Regions from separate parts of the Cupriavidus sp. BIC8F genome, predicted to be linked through region 1. Evidence: predicted binding sites of a transcription regulator. Region 1 holds the regulator's gene; the other holds the start of a gene.
The links. The regulator FNR, encoded in region 1, switches genes on or off when oxygen is low (the NO sensors DNR and NnrR bind a similar motif). The targets are predictions, from matches to a motif close to TTGATNNNNATCAA.
Positions count from the first base shown of each region.

Region 2: the regulator FNR is predicted to act here: its motif matches at 8,069-8,082, upstream of RS901_RS27680 (universal stress protein).

Region 1 covers NZ_CP136094.1:3,906,489-3,916,955, forward strand. The annotation lists gene rluB (23S rRNA pseudouridine(2605) synthase RluB) at 1-1,193, opposite strand, end outside; gene scpB (SMC-Scp complex subunit ScpB) at 1,199-2,053, opposite strand; gene RS901_RS18230 (sulfite exporter TauE/SafE family protein) at 2,623-3,381, opposite strand; gene fnr (fumarate/nitrate reduction transcriptional regulator Fnr) at 3,460-4,185, shown strand; gene RS901_RS18240 (hypothetical protein) at 4,248-4,493, opposite strand; gene RS901_RS18245 (hypothetical protein) at 4,490-4,699, opposite strand; gene ccoG (cytochrome c oxidase accessory protein CcoG) at 4,744-6,216, opposite strand; gene ccoP (cytochrome-c oxidase, cbb3-type subunit III) at 6,266-7,183, opposite strand; gene RS901_RS18260 (cbb3-type cytochrome oxidase subunit 3) at 7,186-7,350, opposite strand; gene ccoO (cytochrome-c oxidase, cbb3-type subunit II) at 7,354-8,016, opposite strand; gene ccoN (cytochrome-c oxidase, cbb3-type subunit I) at 8,035-9,483, opposite strand; gene ccoS (cbb3-type cytochrome oxidase assembly protein CcoS) at 9,639-9,785, opposite strand; gene RS901_RS18280 (heavy metal translocating P-type ATPase) at 9,789-10,467, opposite strand, start outside.
Region 2 covers NZ_CP136095.1:1,662,029-1,672,495, reverse strand. The annotation lists gene RS901_RS27710 (FAD-binding oxidoreductase) at 1-1,284, shown strand, start outside; gene RS901_RS27705 (histone deacetylase family protein) at 1,735-2,679, shown strand; gene RS901_RS27700 (YdeI/OmpD-associated family protein) at 2,900-3,469, opposite strand; gene RS901_RS27695 (GlxA family transcriptional regulator) at 3,854-4,876, opposite strand; gene RS901_RS27690 (DJ-1/PfpI family protein) at 4,926-6,008, shown strand; gene RS901_RS27685 (universal stress protein) at 6,303-7,145, opposite strand; gene RS901_RS27680 (universal stress protein) at 7,178-8,014, opposite strand; gene RS901_RS27675 (universal stress protein) at 8,327-8,782, shown strand; gene RS901_RS27670 (zinc-dependent alcohol dehydrogenase family protein) at 8,823-9,836, shown strand; gene RS901_RS27665 (phosphoribosyltransferase family protein) at 9,856-10,467, shown strand, end outside.

The sequences.
Region 1 (10,467 bases):
ATGCGCAGGAAGTTGGCTTCGCCGTCATCGAGCTTGATGCCGTGCAGCAGGCGCTGGCGGTCGGCCTCGGCCAGCTCGCCCAGCGTGCGTACCGCGTACTCGCGCTCCACACCGTAGCGCGGGTGCATGAAGCGGTTGGCAATGTCACCCGAGGTGGTGAAGATCAGCAGGCCTTCGGTATTGAAGTCCAGGCGGCCCACCGCGACCCACTTGCCGCTCTTGATGCGCGGCAGGCTGTCGAACACGGTCGGACGGCCTTCCGGATCGGACTGGCTGACGATCTCGCCGGCGGGCTTGTGGTACAGCAGCACGCGCGGCGGCTTGGTCGACACCTTGCGGTGGATCAGCTTGCCGTTCACGCGGACCTGGTCCGCCGGCAGGATGCGCTGGCCGATATGGGCCGGCAGGCCGTTGACCGAAACGCGGCCCTGCAGGATCAGTTCTTCCATCTCGCGGCGCGAGCCCAGCCCGCCCTCGGCCAGCACCTTGTGCAGCTTGGGCGCGTCGTCGTCGGCCGACAGCTCGCGCACCGGCTTGGCCTTGGTGCGCGGGATGACGGTGTCTTCGGTGTCGTACTGCTCGGAGATCACGAAGCGGAACAGGTCTTCGCTGCTCGCCGCGGTCTTGTCCCCGCCGCCCTGGCCCTTGCGGGGCGCCTGCGGCTTGCCGCCATCCTTGCGGCGGCCCTGCTGCCGCGCGCCGGCGCCCTGCGCGTCGCCCGGCGCCGCCGCCTTGCCTGAGCGCTGGACCGGCTTGCGCTTGCGGCCGGGCTGCTCGGGCTTGTCCGTGCCTTCGGCTCTGGCCGCACGGTCCACCTTGTCGGCCTTGCTGGCGCCCTGGCCGCCCTGGCCGCCCTGGCTACCCTGGCTACCCTGGCCGCCCTCGCCCTGCCCCGTCTTGCGCTTGCCGCGGCCGCGCTGACCACCGCGCGCGCCACCTGCCGCCTGTGCGGCGCCCGGTTCACCGGCATCGGCCTGGCCGCCGGCGCTGGCGCCTTCGGCGCCCTCGCCTCGGTCCTGCGCCTGGCGGCGCGATGCGACCAGGTTCCTCAGCCCGCGGCGCAGCCCCTTGCGGCGGGGCGCGGCTTCGCTGCCCGATCCGGGTTCTGCGGCGCCGGTGTCGGCGGGTGCACCCGCATTGCGGGTGTCTTGCTCAACGGAATCAGACAAGATATTCACTATCGGATGTTGCATGTTGTTCAGTTCGGCACGCGCTCGTCGTGCTCGCTCGGGTGCGGCGGGGTGCCGTTGTCCGGCAAATCGCCCCGCGCCCCGTCCGGATTGGGTGCGGCTGGTTCGGTGGAAGCGGCCTCGGCGGCATCGTCGGCTGCAGCTTGCAGCAGTTGCACATCAAAGCCATCGGCGCCTTGGTCGACCGGTTCGGTCGTCTCGGCTTCGTTTGCGACGGATGCTTCAGCCACATCCGCTGCTTGCGCGGCGGGATCGGCAAATGCCTCCTCGTCGGCGCTGGCCGCCTTGTTTGCAGCCAGGTCTTCAAAATTGATGGCCTGCTGTTCCAGCAGGGTTGCCTGCGCCTGCGCCTGGGCGTCTTCCAGCGGCGGCAGCTCATCCAACGTACGCAGGCCAAGATCGTCCAGGAATGCCTTGGTGGTCGCATACAGCGCGGGCCTGCCCGGCACGTCGCGGTGTCCGATCACCTCGATCCAGCTGCGGTCCTCAAGCTTCTTGACGACTTCCGTGCTGACCGTCACGCCGCGGATTTCCTCGATATCGCCGCGGGTCACTGGCTGGCGGTAGGCAATGATTGCCAGTGTTTCCATCACGGCGCGCGAATATTTTGGCGGCTTTTCGGGATTCAGCCGATCGAGGTATTCACGCATTTCCGGCCGGCTCTGGAAGCGCCAGCCGCTGGCCAGGGCCACCAGTTCCACGCCGCGCGGTCGCCAGTCCTGGCATAGTTCCTCAAGCAGCACGCGGATCGTGTCTGCGCCGACGTCGTCGTCAAACAACCGCCGCAGATCATTGACGCGCAACGGTTCCTGCGCGCAGATCAGCGCCGTCTCGAGGACGATCTTCGCCTCTTGGGTATTCATGTTGATGGTGTGCAGCCTGTCTTTGCACCTGCTCCCGGACGGATCCGGGGCACCGGAGATTTTGGATACAGCGGTGCGAAAGCCACCGCCATCTCATTGCGCAGCTAGCCGGATACCTGCTGCATCCAAGCCGTGCACTTCCCTATCTTTGCATCGAGTTGCCGGGTCGTTCCGGCAGGAGATCGTTCGCGTGCCGTTATGGATCGGCCAGCAAACCTCTTGCGTAGCGCGCCCGCACATATCGGACGTCGCTGTCAGCGAACTGAAGGCCTCGGACGCAAGAAAAACGGGTATCGGGAGCAAGGCCGGCATCGCCAACACCGCAGTGCCAGCCGGACTTTTGAACCAGATCTTTTGAACCGGATGGACTGCGGGGACGGGACGGGCATCGAAAACCTTCCGCTTCCCCTGCCCTGAACGCGCCTTCTGGTAGGAAGGCCGCCTGGCGCTGCTCGCCCGCTGCTTACCGCGACTCATACTATGCCGCGCGATACCGCAATGTTGGCGATTGTATGGCATTCCCGCCCCCGCCTGCAACCATCATCCGTTGCCCGGGCGGCGCCGGCGCCTCAGAACACCAGGCAGAATCCATGCTCAGCCAGCGAATGTGGCAGCAGCACCGCTCGCGCAATGCCAAGGCCGCCGAACGCCATCACCGCCAGGCCGGCCCCAAGGCGCACACCGGGACGTCGCGACAGCGTACGCAAGTAGCCCGACAGGCCGGAAAGCACCAGCAGGTTAGGCAGTGTGCCGAGCCCGAACACGCCCATCACGAGTGCGCCGGAAGCCGCGTTGCCCGCCAGCAGCGCCAGCGTAAGCGCCCCATAGACCATGCCGCACGGCACCAGGCCCCACGCCAGGCCCATGCCATAACGCCGCGCCAGTCCGCCGCGCGCCCGCACAAACGCCGGCATGGCGCCTGCCAGGCCACCCAGCCGCCGCGCCACCGCTGCGCTGGCGCGCGCCGCCATGCGCTCCAGCCAGTTGACAGTAAAAGTATTGCCGCGCAGCAACCGCCAGCCCGACCACAGCAGCATGACGCTGCCCGCCCCGAACAGCCAGCGCTGCACCGGCAGGTAGTCCTGTTTCCACGCCGACGCACCGACCGCGCCTAGCGCGGCACCGAGCAGCATATAGGTCGAGATCCGGCCCAGGTGCATAATCAGCAACTCGCCCAGCCAGGCGGCGCGGCTGGGCATCAGACTGATCGTCGCCATCTCGCCGCGGCGTTGCTCCACGGCCAGCGCCACGCCGCCGCACATGGCGGCGCAGTGGACCCCGCCAAGCAAAGCCAGCAGAAAAACGCTGATCAGCACGCCAAATGTCAATTCTCACTCCCTACCACATCACATCGCACGGTAAAATGTTTTAATCGCGCCCACGCTGCCATTTCTAGCAGGTTCCAATTGCTCACCTCCATTCCCGTTACCGAGATGTCGCCCCGCTGCTCCACCTGTGCCATGGGGCAGCTGTGCCTTCCGGTCGGCATGTCGCAGCAAGACCTCGCCAAGATGGACACGCTGGTGCAGGAACGCATCCGCGTGCACAAGGGTGAAACCCTGTATCGCATGGGCGATCCGCTCACAGCGGTCTATGCCGTGCGCTTTGGCACGCTCAAGACCCACGTCACAACCGAAGACGGCCGCTCGCAAATTACCGGCTTCCACCTGCCCGGCGAAATCGTCGGTCTCGACGGGCTGGGCGAGATGCAGCATGCCTCCGATGCCGCCGCGCTGGAAGATACCGAAGTCTGCGTGGTCCGCATGAGCGAATTGCAGTCCCTCTCGGCAGACCTGCCATCGCTGCAGCAGCAGTTCCTGCGCCTGATGGGCAAGGAAATCACGCACGACCAGCTGATGCTGGTCACGCTGGGCTCGATGCGCGCCGAGGAACGCCTCGCCGCCTTCCTGATCAACCTCTCTGAGCGCCTGTCGGCGCGCGGCTATTCGGCGTCCGAGTTCGTGATGCGCATGAGCCGCGAAGAGATCGGCAGCTACCTGGGCCTGAAGCTCGAAACCGTCAGCCGCCTGTTCTCTCGCTTTGCTGAAGCCGGCCTGATCCAGATTCGCCAGCGCCACGTCAAGCTCGTGGACATCGACGGCATCAAGCAACTCTACAGCCGCTCCTGCTAGGTGGCCAAGGCGCTGCCAGTGCCGCATCCGGCCATGGCAGCGCAGACTTCACGCCAGTCCGCTCATTCCAGTTCGTCGGTATCGCTGAGCCGCGTCGGCATGGTGTAGAGCGTCAGTCCGCTGGACAACGCGCAGAACACCCAGGCCATCAGGAAGCCGATGGTGTAGACCGATTCGCGGGACGCTTCGATCGGCTGACCGAAGAAGTTCAGGTCACCGGGATCCACCACCGAAAACACCGTCGCGGTCGCAAAGCCAGCCATCAGGAACGCCGGCCAGAGTACCCACATCAGCCAGCGCAACCTCATGGCTGCCTCACTGCGGCAGCCTTGGGCTGCGCGGCATCGGCTTTCTCCACCACCAGGCCATGACGCGTTGCACCCTGCACCGGCATGTCCGGATGCGTGGACGCCAGCCAGATCGTCACGCCGCACGCCACCATCGCCACCAGCGGGCCGCTCATCAACAGCCACGGCCACGGCTCCTTCCACCACGGATTGCCTTGCTGACTCATATTGCCCCCTTCATCTTGACGACTACGTCCGCGTCTGCCTAGCTTTACAAATCGCGCGGCACGATGAAACTGGTGGATTGCCGGATTTCGGCCTGCCCCCGCTCCGTGCCTTCGCTCGTCACTGTCACGTTGATCTTGTGCGTGCCCTGCGCCGCGGCCTCGATCGGCACGCGGATCCGGATCGGCAGCAACCGGTTGGATGTCGGCGCCAGCGATTCGGCCTGCTTGTCGTATTCCACCTTCAGGTTCTTCAGCTCTTCGCTGTCGGCGCGCACGCTGATCTTCATCGGCGCTTCGGTGGTGTTGATCAACTGCAGGCGATAGACGTTCTCGATCCAGCGGCCTTCCACTTCACGGCCGAGCGCACCACGGTCGCGGATGATGTCGACCTTCAGCGGCGTGCGCAGCGCGATCGACGCCATGAAGCCGGCCAGCAGCGCTACCCAGATCACGGAATAGATGATGACGCGCGGACGCAGCAGGCGCTTGCGCGATGCCACTGCGGACAAGGCCTTGCGCATCGCGTTTTCCGAGGTGTACCGGATCAGGCCGCGCGGATAGTCCATCTTGTCCATGACCTGGTTGCAGGCGTCGATGCAGGCGCCGCAGCCGATGCAGTCGTACTGCAGGCCGTCACGGATATCGATGCCCGTCGGGCACACCTGCACGCAGATGCTGCAGTTGACGCAGTCGCCAAGCCCCGCCTTGTAGTGGTCGGTCTTGCGCGACCGGCTGCCGCGCGGCTCGCCGCGGCCGACGTCGTAGGTCACGACATAGGTATCGCGATCCACCATCACGCTCTGGAAACGCGCATACGGGCACATGTACTTGCACACCTGCTCGCGCATGAAGCCCGCATTGCCCCAGGTGGCGAACGCGTAAAACAGCATCCAGAACGACTGCCACGGCCCCAGCGACAGGCTGAGCACCTCGCCGCCCAGCCCGCGGATCGGCGCGAAATAGCCGATGAAGGTAAAGCCGGTCCAGAGCGCAATCAGCACCCACAGGAAGTGCTTGGTCGCCTTCAGACGGAACTTGCGCAGGCTCCACGGATCGCCATCGAGCCGGATGCGGGCGATGCGGTCGCCTTCGACCCGCCGCTCGATCCACATGAAGATCTCGGTATAGACCGTCTGCGGACAGGCATAGCCGCAGAACAGCCGCCCCGCGATCGCCGTGAACAGGAACAGCGCCAGCGCCGAGATCACCAGCAGCACCGCCAGGTAGATCACATCCTGCGGCCACAGCACCAGCCCGAAGATGTAGAACTTGCGCGCGCCAAGGTCGAACAGCACGGCCTGGCGGCCATTCCATTGGAGCCAGGGCGTGCCGTAGTAGACCAACTGGGTCAGGATCACCAGCCAGACCCGCCAGCTGGAGAAGGCGCCCGTCACCGAGCGCGGGTAGATCTTGCGGCGGACCTCGTAGAGCGTTTCGTCAGAGGTCTCGCCCGGCGCAGCGGCCGACCGTTGCAGGTCGGCCGCCCGGGCCATTTCTTCTGTCCCGGGTGCGTTCATGGGCATGCTCTCCCGCGAGCCAACAGCGCCCGCTCACATGAGTCGTCGGTCATTGCCCGGCTCCGCTTCCCGTGTTGGACAAACCCCAGATATAGGCCGTCAGCATCCGGATGCGTTCAGGCGTCAGGATCTCCTCATGCGCGGGCATGTGGTTGTTGTGGCCCTTCAGGATGGCGTCGACGATGCTGCCTTCCGAGCTGCCATACAGCCAGACGTTGTCCGACAGATTGGGCGCACCGAGCGCCTGGTTGCCCTTGCCGCCGGCGCCGTGGCATGCCACGCAGGTCGTCTTGAAGGTGCCCTCGCCACGAGACGCACGGATCGGGTCCGACGACAGCCCCGACAGCGAGCGCACGTATTGCGCCACGTCGCCCGCCTGCTTGGCGTCGATGGTCGCGGCAAACGGCGGCATCACGCCATTCCGGCCCTTGGTGATGGTCTGCTGGATGATGTCGGGTTCGCCGCCATAGAGCCAGTCGTTGTCCGTCAGGTTCGGGAAGCCGCGGCTGCCGCGCGCGTCCGAGCCATGGCACTGTGCGCAGTAGTTCAGGAACAGGCGCTGGCCGATCTCGCGCGCCTGCGGATCCGCCGCCACCTGCCTGACGTCCATCTTCAGGTACTTGGCGTAGATCTCGTTCTGCATCTTCTCCTGCGCCGCGCGGTGTGCGGCAAGTTCGCCCTGCGTGGAGAACTTCAGCACGCCGGCATACGAACCCAGCCCCGGGTACAGCACCAGGTAGGCCAGGCTGAAGATGCAGGCCAGCAGGAACATCCACATCCACCAGCGCGGCAGCGGGTTGTTCAGCTCGCGCAGGTCACCGTCCCAGACATGGCCGGTGTCTTCAGTGCCGCCGGCGGTCTTGGTGACCTTGCGTTGCGAGAACAGCAGCCACACGCACCAGACGATGCCGACGAGCGCGATGGCGGCGATGTAATAACTCCAGAATTCGGAAATGAAATCGCTCATGGCTAGGTGTTCCGGCTCGATGTTGTCGTAGTTTCGTCAGGCAGCGCGAACGGCAGCATGGCGGATTCCCGGTTGGCGGCCTGCCGGCCGGCGGACCAGGCCCACCAGCAGATCCCCAGGAAGACGACCATCGACACGACGGTCGCAATGGCAGTGATCATGGCCATGGCTTACTCCTTGGGTGCCGCGGCCGCGGCGGAATCCACGCGGACGTTGCGGCGGTTGGTGCCCAGGCCTTGCAGGTAGGCAACCAGCGCATCCTCTTCGGTCCTGCCCTTGAGCTCGTCCGGTGCCTTGGCGATCTCGGCATCCGTGTACGGCACGCCCAGGCGCACCAGCGCGCGCATGCGGGCCTGGATATCGTTGGTGGGCAGCTCGGCCTTTTCCAGCCACGGGTACGATGGCATCACCGATTCCGGCACCACATCGCGCGGATTGCGCAAGTGGATGCGCTGCCAGTCATCCGAGTAGCGCCCGCCCACGCGCGCCAGGTCGGGACCGGTGCGTTTGGAGCCCCACAGGAACGGGTGGTCGTAGACCGACTCGCCCGCCGTGGAGAAGTGGCCGTAGCGCTCGGTCTCGGCCTGCAGCGTGCGCACTTGCTGCGAGTGGCAGCCGACGCAGCCTTCACGGATATAGATATCGCGGCCCATCAGCCGCAGCGGCGAATACGGGGTAATGCCCGGATCCGGCTCGGTGGTGGAGTGCTGGAAGAACAGCGGCACGATCTGGACCAGACCCGCAATGCTGACCACGAGGATCGTGCAGATGATCAGCCAGCCGATGTTCTTCTCCAGCGTTTCGTGGGAAAAGAAGCGTTGTTTGTCGGACATCTTTCTATCCTGGATTGATCAGTGGGCAGAGGCAGGGATGCTGGCCGGGATCGGCGCATCCACGGCGGGCTTGCCGACGATGGTCTTGAGCACGTTGTAGGCCATCAGCAGCATGCCGGACAGGAAGCACAGGCCACCCAGCAAGCGAATCAGGTAGAACGGGTACTTGGCCTTGACCGCTTCGACGAAGGCATAGGTCAGCGTGCCGTCAGGCTGCGTGGCGCGCCACATCAGGCCTTCCATCACCCCGGCGATCCACATCGAGGCGATATACAGCACCACGCCGATGGTCGCGATCCAGAAGTGCCACTCGATCAGCCGGACGCTGTACATCTGCTTCTCGCCGAACAGACGCGGGATCAGGTAGTAGAGCGAGCCGATCGAGATCATTGCGACCCAGCCCAGCGCGCCCGAGTGCACGTGCCCGATGGTCCAGTCCGTGTAGTGCGAGAGCGCGTTGACGGTCTTGATCGACATCATCGAGCCTTCGAACGTGGCCATGCCGTAGAACGACAGCGCCACCACCAGGAACTTCAGGATCGGGTCGGTGCGCAGCTTGTGCCAGGCCCCCGACAGGGTCATGATGCCGTTGATCATGCCGCCCCACGACGGCGCCAGCAGGATCAGCGAGAACACCATGCCCAGCGACTGCGCCCAGTCCGGCAGCGCGGTGTACTGCAGGTGGTGCGGGCCGGCCCACATGTAGGTGAAGTTCAGCGCCCAGAAGTGGACGATGGACAGGCGGTAGGAGAAGATCGGGCGCTCGGCCTGCTTGGGAATGAAGTAGTACATCATCCCCAGGAAGCTGGTGGTCAGGAAGAAGCCCACGGCATTATGGCCGTACCACCACTGGATCATCGCGTCCTGCACGCCGGCATAGGCCGAGTAGGACTTCCACAGAGACACCGGCATCTCGATGTTGTTGACGATATGCAGCAGCGCGATGGTCAGGATGTAGGCGCCGAAGAACCAGTTGGCGACGTAGATATGCCGGGTCTTGCGCTTGACGATGGTGCCGAAGAACACGATCGCGTAGGCCACCCAGACGGCGGTGATCAGCAGGTCGATCGGCCATTCCAGTTCGGCGTATTCCTTGGAGCTGGTGATCCCCAGCGGCAGCGTGATGGCGGCGGCGACGATGACCAGTTGCCAGCCCCAGAACGTGAACGCGGCCAGCGGGCCGCAGAACAGGCGCGCCTGGCAGGTGCGCTGGACCACGTAGTACGAGGTCGCGAACAGCGCGCTGCCGCCGAAGGCGAAAATCACTGCATTGGTATGCAGCGGCCGCAGCCGGCCAAACGACAGCCAGGGTGTGTTGAAGTTGAGTTCGGGCCAGATCAGCTGTGCTGCCAGCAGCACGCCGACGGCCATGCCGACGATCCCCCAGACTACCGTCATGACAGCGAACTGTCTTACGACGCCGTAATTGAAGGTGTCGACGCGTGAAGACGCGGCAGTGACATCCATTCAGACCCCCAAAGCTTAGAGAAGAGAAAAAACCTACTGACAGTGTGACTTTAGAAAAACCATGCTGCGTGTGCGTTGATCTTTATCAAGTCGCTCAGGGCATGCATGGAACCTGCGTGCGGGGCCCCGGTCGGAGGGCGCGTCGCACGGCGGGTTCAGGGCTTGTCGTTGTCCAGCAGGATCGATTCGGCGGGCCGGTCCAGGTCGTCGTACTGCCCGGCATGTAGGGCCCACCACAGCGCGCCCGCGATGACCACGACAAGCACCAGGCTCATCGGCACCAGCAGGTAAAGCGTTTCCATCAGTCAGACTCCCTTGTGCCGCGGCTTGCCGGCGCGCAGCAGGCGCCAGGCATTGGCCACCACCAGCAACGACGACAACGACATGCCGACGCCGGCCATCCAGGCCGTGACCAGCCCAGTCGCTGCGAGCGGGATGGCCACCACGTTGTAGAAGAAGGCCCAGCCCAGGTTCTGGCGCACCACCCGGCGCGTCTGGCGCGACACCGCCAACGCGGTGGCGATCTCGCCCACGCCGCCGTGCGTCAGCACCGCGTCCGCGCCGGCCTGGGCCAGCGGCGCGCCGCTGCCGATGGCAATCGACACCTGGGCCTGCGCCAGCACCGGCGCATCGTTGATGCCATCGCCCACGGCCAGCACCACCGCCCCGCCCTGCTGCAGCCGCGCCACATAGTCGCGCTTGCCTTCCGGGGTGACCGCGCCGGCCACGCAGCCGATGCCGAAGTGCGATGCCCACCAGTGGACCGCATCGGCGTGATCGCCCGATACCAGGTGGCAGCGCACGCCCAGTTCGCGCAGCCGTGCGAGCAGCTGCGGCGTCTGCGCCCGCTCGACATCGGCCAGGACGAAGCGCGCCAGCGGGCCCGCTGGCGCGCCCAGCCACACCACGGTGGCGCCAGGATGATCTGCATCGCTGCGCCCGGTGTCCGGTGCATGGCCGCTGTCGGGTCTCAGCGCCGCGACA
Region 2 (10,467 bases), on a different contig from region 1:
CTTGCCACATGGGACGGCCCGGTCTGCATCGGAGGCGGGCGCTACAGCATGGGCGGACAGATTGCTACTGAACATAGTCTGCACCTCGACATGCGTCAGTTCAATCGAGTGCTTTATTACTCGCCAGAGAAAAGGGTCGTGCGCGTGCAAACCGGCATACGGTGGCGCGACCTTCAGTCGGTGATAGACCAGCACGATCTTTCAGTGAAAATCATGCAGAGCTACGCCAACTTCACGGTCGGCGGGGCGCTGTCGGTCAATGCCCACGGGCGCTACGTCGGCGCAGGTCCAGTTATCAACTCGGTGCGCGCCTTGCAGCTCGTGCTCGCCGACGGCTCGGTGGTGGACGCATCCCGCGACACCAACGCCGACCTGTTCCACGCTGCCATTGGTGGCTATGGTGCGCTGGGGATCATCACTGAGGCCGAATTGGACCTCGCGCCCAATGTCATCATGGAACGTAAGGTACGCCGCATGCCGGTTGCCGACTACCCCAGATTTTTCAACGACCAAGTACGCGGGAACAAACTGGCTGTCTTGCACAACGCCGATTTGGTACCACCTGACTTCGACCAAGCCACTTCCGTCACCTGGCTCAGTAGCGACAAGGCCCTGACCGTCTCTGACCGGCTAGTCCCGCCGGGGCAATCGTACAAATTCGACCAGGCCATCATGTGGGGCGTAGCTAAGCTGCCTGGCGGTCAGTCGCTCCGCAAGGACGTCGTAGACCCGCTGCGCTACCTCAGCCAGCCAGTCGTGAGGCGCAATTACGAGGCGAGCCTGGATGTCGCGTCGCTCGGACCGATTGCCACCGGAAACAGCACCTACGCTCTTCAGGAGTATTTTGTACCAATAGCCCAGTTTGACGCCTTTGTACTGCGCATGGCCGCAATACTGCGGACGCATCGAGCGCACTCCGTCAACGTTTCCGTTCGCCACGCTCCCTCCGACCATGGCTCCTTGCTGGGCTGGGCACGTGAAGAGGTTTTTTCATTCGTACTTTATTATTGGCAGCGGGTGTCCGCGAAGGAGCGCGAGAAAGTCGGCACGTGGACACGCGAGCTCATCGATGCGGCGCTTTCGCTCGGGGGCACCTATTACCTGCCGTATCAACTGCATGCGACGCCCGAGCAGTTTGCGCGTGCCTATCCCAATGCGCCGCGCCTTTTTGCACTTAAGGCACAAGTGGATCCGAGTAACCGATTTCGGAACAAGCTGTGGGATAAGTACATCCCTGGGAGCGTGAGCTCCGTCTCATGCCGAGCGCGGAGCGGACAGTCGTAGACTTTGCCTGAGCGGCGCTAACGGGTCGGCTAGAGACCTTCTCTTCGCGGATGAACGGCGGTTCATGAACGTTCGGCGGAAAGAGCCCGCCGAAGACCAAATGCGACAAGATCAAGCCCCCGGCCAAGCGCCGGGCACAAACGGCAGCGGCTCTTAGCCGGCTGGACCTGGAGCGGGCCATCGCGGCTTCGACCGCCCCCTGAGCGGACTCTGCCACTTCCGGCTAGCGCCACCGTCCGACGGGGCCACCCATCAAAACGATAACTACCACGCACAAAACGCACGACCGTGCCGGGCTGGCGCTGCGACTCTTCAAAAAACGGCTGGACAGTTGGTGTTCACGTTCTCCTGATATATTACATATCTGAAGGGATTGCCGTGACGATCGACGTAGGCCACCGGTTGCGATTCAGGGAACGCGTCGCCGGTTGAAACCGAGCACAGCCGAACATGACAACTACGATTATTTATACCCACACCGCGTGTATCGAACACCGCCCCGGGCCGCACCATCCGGAGTCGCCCGAACGCCTGAGAGCCGTCGTGCAGGCGTTGCGAACGCCGGAGTTCGCTTCGCTGGAATGGCGCGATGCGCCAATGGGCACCGTCGAGCAGTTGCAATTGATCCACGATTCGCACTACATCGATGAGATCGCGCAAAGCGCCCCCACCCAGGGATACGTGCCGCTGGACGCGGGCGATACGGTCATGTCTTCGGGCTCGTGGGAAGCCGTCTTGCGCTGCGTCGGCGCTGCTTGCGCGGGTGTCGATGCGGTGATGGACGGCCAGGCGCGTAACGTGTTCTGCGCGACGCGGCCGTGCGGCCATCACGCTGAACCAGCGAAGGCAATGGGCTTTTGCATTTTCAACCAGGCGGCGATCGCGGCAGCCTACGCCTATGAGGTCCACAAACTCGAGCGCGTCGCTGTGGTCGATTTCGATGTGCATCACGGCAATGGAACGCAGGCAGCATTCTTCGACCGCCCGGAGCTGTTCTATGCATCCAGCCACCAGTCGCCTTTCTATCCCGGTACTGGAGCCCGGTCCGAGACAGGGGTGAACCACAATATTGTCAACGTTCCATTGCCTCGCGGCTGTGAACCGGCGCAGTTCCGTGCCGCGATTTCCGCCCTCGTGCTTCCCTCGCTAAGGGCGTTCGCCCCCCAAATCCTCATTGTCTCCGCGGGATTCGACGCGCACCGCCTGGATCCCCTCGCTGGCATGAACCTGGAGGACAGCGACTTCCATTGGATCACCACGGAACTAATGCGGATTGCCGACGAGACGTGCGACGGCCGCATCGTCTCGATTCTGGAAGGAGGCTATAGCCTTGACGCATTGGCCACGAGTACGAAGGCTCATGTCAGCGCTCTGATGCAGCTCGATGCCGAGTGAACAGACAGCGGTGCGACCGCGTTCAGCGCTGATAGTACTTCGTCGCGCATGACGCTTGCCCCGGAACTCTTCATGACACTGTTCAGCGTTGCACGCACGGTCCGACCGGTGTCTCGGCCACCGATCTATATGCGAGCGGATGGTTAAATCCGCCAGCCGAAGCGGCCATTAGGGGCTATATGCCCCCGTTTTGGCAAAATCTCCGTCAGAAGCGCAAGATCTATGGATAGAAGGTTTCGCCACGGTTCAGCATGTTGACGAATTCCTCGATTTTACGCGCCCTTGTTTCTGGCTTTTTGGCATTCTGCACCCGAAACAGGATGGCATAGCGGTTACGGCTGTTCAGTGTTGCAAAAAACTTCTTGGCTCCCGGATTTGCGTCCAAAGCCACCTGTAGGTCGTCCGGCACTATCGAGTTACTGGCCGACGTATAAGCAGCCTTCCAGCGGCCGTCCTTCCTAGCCTTCTCGATTTCGCGCATGCCGGGCGGGCGCATTCTGCCTGCGGCGATCAGCGCTTCAGCCCTGTCTTTGTTGAGTTTGGACCAGATGCTTTTTGCGGAGCGTGGGGTGAAGCGTTGTAACCAGTATTTCTCGCTCTCAGCCTGCTTTTGACCGTCAATCCAGCCATAGCAGAGGGCGCTTTCCAACGCCTGTTCGTAGGTTATGGTTCGCTGCTCGGTGCCTTTTTTCGCTAGACGCAGCCATGCTCCGGTCGATGTGGTGCCGTTTTGCCCTAACCAGCTTTCCCATTCGGTCTGACTGGTAAATGTTAGAGCGCATTCGGTCATGTCACTATCCTGAATGGTTGAGTACATGTGCGGGGAAGGCGTCCGCAGTCTAACAGTGCTTATACGGACATCAACGTCCTTGGTGCGACCAAAGACCGGTCGCTCAGTAGCCAGTAGCCCGTCGGCTGGTTTGGATCGGGAAGAGACAACTGGCTTGCGACTGGCAGAGGCCAGGCGCTCGGCCCTCGATTCAGGTCACCGACAGCAATTCCGCATCAAGAAGATCGGTCCCGTATGAATTGTCAATCGCACAGAGCCGATTGCCCTCTGGCCCCTTCCCGAAGACGTACGTCGCACGTCTGCTCGATGCGACGGCAACACCCGCTGCATCGAGCGAGTTGAGCACCGCGTCTCCAGTGCCGCAGAAGCTTGGGATTAACGGACTCACGATGAAAGGCCGCCTTTCGAGCGATATACGTCTGGTGTGGCACCCATTTGCCGGCCGAATGCACGTTGAAAGGCGTCGACTGACTGAAAGCCGCTTTCCCGTGCGATCTTCTCCTGCGGCCAGTCAGTGTGCACAAGTAGCGCTGCAGCACGATCGACGCGCGCCCCCGAGACAAATGCGGCCGGTGTGCTGCCGGTCTCGGCCATAAACGTTCTCGCCAGATTGCGTGGACTCATGCAGGCCCGCCTGGCCAGTGCCTCCACGGACAGATCCTCTGTCAGGTTGCCCATCATCCATGCCACGAGTTCTTGCATGCGGGGCGCGGCTTTGGCCTGCGCGGCAAGCGCCCGGCTTTCTTGCTGGTCGGTACTTCCGCGCACCATGAAGACGGCGAGGTTGCGGGCGATATCAAGCGCCACCGCCTGCCCGAGGTCGGCGGCAATCATCGCCAGCGTCATGTCGAGGCCCGTCGTTACACCGGCCGACGTCCACACAGGGCCATCGCACACGTAAATGCGGTCGTGCAGTACCGTGGTCTCCCGGAACATCGATTGGAGCATTGCGCATGCATTTCGATGCGTTGTGCATTGACGGCCATCGAGCAGGCCGGCTGCTGCCAGCGCGAACGCCCCCGTACACACACTCGCCACCCGCCGGACATCGGGCGCCGTGCGCGCGACCCATTGGCCAACCCCTTGCGCCGTGATGGCCGCGCGCAACGCGGGTTCATCGCCGCCCGCCACGATCAGGGTGTCGATGGCGCCGGTAAGGGCATGAAGCGCTGCTGTTGTGGCAATGGTGAGCCCCGCGTTGGTCTTGACATCCCCACCCGATGGCGACGCGATCGTGAGCCGATAAGCGCCGGGTACGCAATCCGCGGCCTTGCTGATCGCGCTGGCCGGCCCGGCGACGTCGATCGCCTCGACACCGTCGAACACAATCAGCACCACGTGGCGCGGCATCACGGTTGCATCCGTGGCACTGGCGGAAAGTGCGGCATTGTTGTCGTTGTTGGTCATCGTAGGGGGGCGTACCCTGCTGGCAGCATTCATGCGTCGAGAAAGAAGTATGCCATTCCCATTCAGATTCGTTGTGATCGCCAGCATGTTGATGGGCGCTACGACAGTACATGCGATGGATTCTGTCGCTGCCAGTGACACGGCCGTCCCGGCGCCGCGCCATGCCAAGCCAGTCATTGCAGTACTCGCGCTCAATGAGGGCACCGAGACCACCGACTTCCTCGTCCCATACGCGATACTCCACCGTGCGAACATAGCCGCCGTAGAGGCTGTGGCGCCACGGCGCGGGCGTGTTTCGCTGATGCCCGCGCTGACGGTTGAGCTTCAGGATGACCTTGCTTCTTTCGATAACCGCTCTCCGGACGGTGCGGACTACGTGATCGTGCCTGCGATGCATGCGGACGACGACCCCGTCATCGTCGGGTGGATTCGTGCCCAGGCCGCGAAAGGCGCGGTAATCGTCGCGATCTGCTCCGGCGCGCTGGTCGTCGGCAAGGCCGGCTTGCTCGATGGTCGCCGGTTCGCGGGACACTGGTATGACAGGAACAAGCTACGGGAACGGCATCCCGGCGCCACCCATGTTCCCAATCGCCGCTACATTGCCGACCGCGGCGTCGTGTCGACCACGGGCGTAACCGCCTCGGTGCCCGTCAGCGTGGCAATCGTCGAAGCGATTGCCGGGCCAGCTCGTGCGGCTGCGGTGGCGCAATCGCTCGGCTTACGCACATGGGGGACCACGCATGACAGTGCCCCATTCCGGATCGACGCCAGTCGAGTCCTGGCGCTGGTCGTCAATAGCGTCGCATTCTGGCGGCGCGAGACCATCGCCATTCCGGTAAGCGATGGCGTCGATGACATTCAGCTCGCGCTGACGGCGGATGCCTGGTCTCGCACCTACCGATCACAGGCCCTGGCCGAAGCGAGCCGCGCAGTGAAGATGCGCAGCGGCCTGACGCTGGTGCCGACATCGCCTTTGGCCGGCAATGGCACATACCGGGTTTCCCTGCCGGCGGACAGGCTGCCCGTCATGCAACTGCACGAGACGCTTGCCGATATTGGCAGGCGCTATGGCGTCGCCACGCGCGAACTGGTCAAACTGGAGCTGGAGTACGGTACCCAAGATGGGTTCTGATTCCTCTCGCGCGCTCACTGCCCTGCTATCCGACGCGTCCCAAAGCCCCCTGAGGGCATGACCTGACCGCGCCGAACCGGATTTTCCCCTCTTGCTGCAGCGCCTATCTGCCGGAGCACACGGCGGAGTTTTTGGGGAAGGAATATGGCGGGCTGATGCCGGGGCGGCGCGTGGCTTGAGGTACAGGAGGGTTGACCGGGATTCGAAAACGCTTTGCCACATTCCGGTCGGAACCCGCCGGGCGGGGGCGAGGCCCTCGCGCCCCGTCAGTGCCCGATCGGCGGTGGTCACGCCTCAGTGCGACATGAAGACTGGCAATCCTGACTGGCGCAGCAGGGCGCGGGTGGTGCCACCCAGCACAAGCTCCCTCAGCCGGGAGCGGCCATATCCGCCGGCGACCAGCAGGTCGGCCTGAACCTTGGCCGCAAGTTGTGGCAGCAGGTGGTCGGGATCGCCCTCTCCGACAAGCAGATTGGCCTGGATGCCATGGCTGAGCAGCCATGCTGTCAGCCGATCCGCGCTGTCACGATAGGCCTCTTTCTCACCGGCAGCGCTGTGCTTGCCAGCGCTGACCACCAGGACGGTAACGGCGCTGGCATGCACAAGCCACGGCAGTGCGTCCGCGACCGCCCGCGCAGCCTCCCGGCCGCCGTTCCATGCGATGGCGACATGGCCACCAACTCGCGGGCCGGACGCGCCCGGCACCAGCAGGATGGGCCGGCCTGCATTGAGCATCGCATACTCCGCGGCCCCGGCCAGCAAAGCCGGCACTTCTGCCTGCGCCGAGCGCGATGCGGGCAGGATGAGATCGGCGAAGCGGCCCGCGTCGGCAAGCGCCCAGCCAGACTCGGCTTCGACAACGATGTGCCGGGTGGGAATGGCCGGCGACACTTGCCTGGTCAGCGTGTCGAGTGCGTTCTTGTGAGCGGCAGCCATTTTGTGCAAATGGCTCGCGGCAAGCACGGCGTATTGCCCGGCTTCTTCGCCTGCCCCACGAAACGGCTCCAGGTGCGTTCCTGTTGCCGTCAGTCCGACCACGCTGCCGCCGGACTTTTCGGCAAGCCGGGCCGCCGTTTCAATGCGCGCGGACCGAGCAGCATCTTCGCTGAGGTCAACAAGGATGGTTCTGAAGTCCATGACGTGATTCCACTCTTTGGTTTGACTTCGCATCATCGTGAAAACAGCACCGGTGCCGTCATCGAGTCAAGCAGCGTATGCGTGACACCGCCCAGCACCAGTTCCCGCATGCGACCGTGTCCGTAGGCACCCATCACGATCAGGTCGGCATTGAAATCCGCCGCGCGCGAAAGGATGAGTTCGCCGATGGTCAGGTCAGCCCCACCGGGACCGTGCTCGATTTCCACGGCGACGCCGTGGCGCTCCAGCACGCGTGCGGCGTGGCCAACCGGGGTGGCGTCGGCTCTTGCCTCCTTGGCCGCGGTCTGTGCGCAAAGAATGCACGCCTGTGCGCCGGCCATCAGCGGCACCGCGTCGTGCAGCGCCCGCGCCGCCTCGCGGCTGCCATTCCACGCCACGATAACGCGCGTACCCAGCGTTGGAAAGGTGCCCGTGCACGGCACCACGAGCGTCGGCCGGCCAGTCTCCAGCAGCAGCGATTCCAGTAGCTGTCGGGCCACCGGACCTTCGGTATTGCCGGGGTCGTACTGGCCGGCAACGACCAGGCTGGCCTCGCGGGCCTCGCGCAGCACGGATGCCACGGCCCCCAGCTCCGCAGCGCGCCACTCCGCGCGCACTGGCATGGCCTGGGTTGCAGCCAGAAACTGCGCCCGGACGTCTTCCCTGACCTGCTTGCGCCGGGCCAGATCGTCCGCAACATATTGCTGCGCGCCGTCCATAAGATAGAACCAGGCAGGATCGGGAATGAAACCGGCGTACATGCCGATCAGATGGCACTGGCTGGCCGCCGCAACGCGCCCCGCCACTTCGAGCCGCTGCCGTGCCTGCGGATTGCTGTCCAGATGAACCAGGATGCTGTCGTAAGCCATGTTCGCCCTCTTGCTCCACTACAGACCAGTCTAGGCAGCAAGGCCGACCGGCGCTTGACCCGGATCAACGGTCCTGCCCTGCGGCGACATGGCTCACGTATCGCCCTCGTGTGCGGTGGAGGCTACTGCGAGCAAAGGGTATGAGGAGCCGCCAAGCAAGGTGGTCATCACTCCAGTTCGGGTTGCGATCAATAACTCGCCACGGCGGCCGCTTCAGGTTGACGCATGTCAAGCGCGTATCGAGGCCGGCGTCTACGCTGAATGCAGCGAATCCCAACATTGAGCACGCCCTTGCCCCTCAGGAGACCCATCATGTACCAGCGCATCCTGCTCGCCGTCGACGGCAGCCGTTCTTCCGACCTGGCACTTAGCCAGGCCATCATCATCGCCAAGGCAACCGGAGCCGAGGTCAAGGCGTTGTTCGTGGTAGACGACAGCGATGTGTTCTTCGAGGCTAGTTACTTCAACCCCAAGGAACTGATCGACAACATCACCGCGCACGGCCGCAAGGCGCTGGATGCCGCCACGGCCAAACTCAGCGAAGCAGGCGTGCGCAACTCGGTGAAACTGGATGAAAAGCCGGTGGCGCCCGGCCGGATCTCGCTGACCATTGTCACCGAAGCCGATGCGTGGAATGCCGACCTGATCGTGCTTGGCACCCACGGCCGCCGCGGCGTCCGGCGCCTGCTGATGGGCAGCGTGTCGGAAGGCGTGCTTGCCAAGACCAGCAAGCCCGTGCTCCTGGTCCGCAGCGAAGTCGAAGGTTAGGCGCGCCACGGCGCCACGGACGGCGTAGGAGTGCCAGGCCATGCCCCACCAAACCATGCGTGCGATGGTCTTCGAGGGCGCAGGCCTGCCGCTGCGCCTTCACGAGTTGCCGGTTCCCGACCCCGGGCCCGGCGAACTTCGCATCGCCGTGGGGGCTTGCGGGGTGTGCCGGACCGACCTGCATATCACCGACGGCGACCTGTGCCATCCCAAGCCGGTGCTCATCCCGGGACATGAAATCGTCGGACAGGTGGATTCGTGCGGCGCCGGTGTCACCGCCTTCAAGCCGGGCGACCGCGTGGGTGTGCCCTGGCTCGGACATACCTGTGGCCGTTGTCGCTTCTGCCTGCGTCATCACGAAAATCTTTGCGACATGCCGCTATTCACTGGTTATACCCGCGATGGCGGCTATGCAGAGTACGTTATTGCCGACAGCGGCTATTGCTTCCGGATTCCGCCTGGCTACGATGACGAACACGCCGCACCATTACTCTGCGCCGGCCTGATCGGCTACCGGACGCTGCGCATGGCGGGCGTAGCCAGCCATGCACACCGCATCGGCATCTACGGCTTCGGCGCCGCCGCCCACCTGGTGACGCAGATCGCGGTGGCACAAGGCCGCGAAGTCTACGCCTTCACCCGCGCGGGCGATGCAGGCGCCCAGCAACTCGCATACCAGTCCGGCGCGTGCTGGGCCGGCTCGAGCGAGCTCCAGTCGCCCGTGCCGCTGGACGCCGCGCTGATTTTCGCGCCGGTGGGCGCGCTGGTTCCCAAAGCGCTGCGCGCCGTGGACAAGGGTGGCATCGTGGTCTGTGGCGGAATTCATATGAGCGATATCCCAGGCATGCCTTACCAGCTGCTTTGGGAAGAAAGGCGCCTGTGTTCCGTAGCCAACCTCACGCGTGCCGACGGCATCGCGATGATGGATATCGCCGCCCGGACCCCGCTGCATACGCACACCACCGCGTATCCGTTGGAGCAGGCCAACGAAGCGCTGGCCGACCTGCGCGAGGGCCGGCTTACCGGCGCCGCCGTCCTGAAACTCCGTCAATAGATCCTTGGCAGCTATATCAATGAGCCGTTACCAGACACGCTTTCAGGCGCGTGAGCATGCGGGCTCGGAACTGGCCTGGGCGTTGCGCGCGTATCGGGGAACCGGTGCCCTGGTCCTGGCGATTCCGCGCGGTGGCGTGCCGGTCGGGCGCGTTGTGGCCGACGCACTGGGCGCTGACTTCGACCTGGTGATGGCGCGCAGGATCGCTCCTGGCGTAGCACTGGACGACTCTGGCGCGACATGGTGCACGGACGCAACGAACGCAAATGGCGGCGCCAACAGCCAGCGTGATGCCCAGTTCGACCAGCTTCGCAGGCAGCGCGCCGTGTATGCGCCGGTTCGCAAGCTAGCGGATCCGGGCGGTCGCGTGGTGATCGTCGTGGATGACGGCCTGGTGAGCGGCGCAACGATGTATGCGGCGCTCGCAAGCCTGCGCAAGCGGCACCCTGCCCGGCTCATATGCGCGCTCCCGATCGCCACCCCAGCCGGGCTGGACCGGGTCCGCGCGCTGGCCGACGAAGTCATCTGCCTGGATACACCGGACCGCATCGAAAACCTCGCGCACTTCTATCATGAGTTCCAGTTGGTCAGCGACGACCGCGTCCGGCAGTTGACAGGGATACCGCCAGCG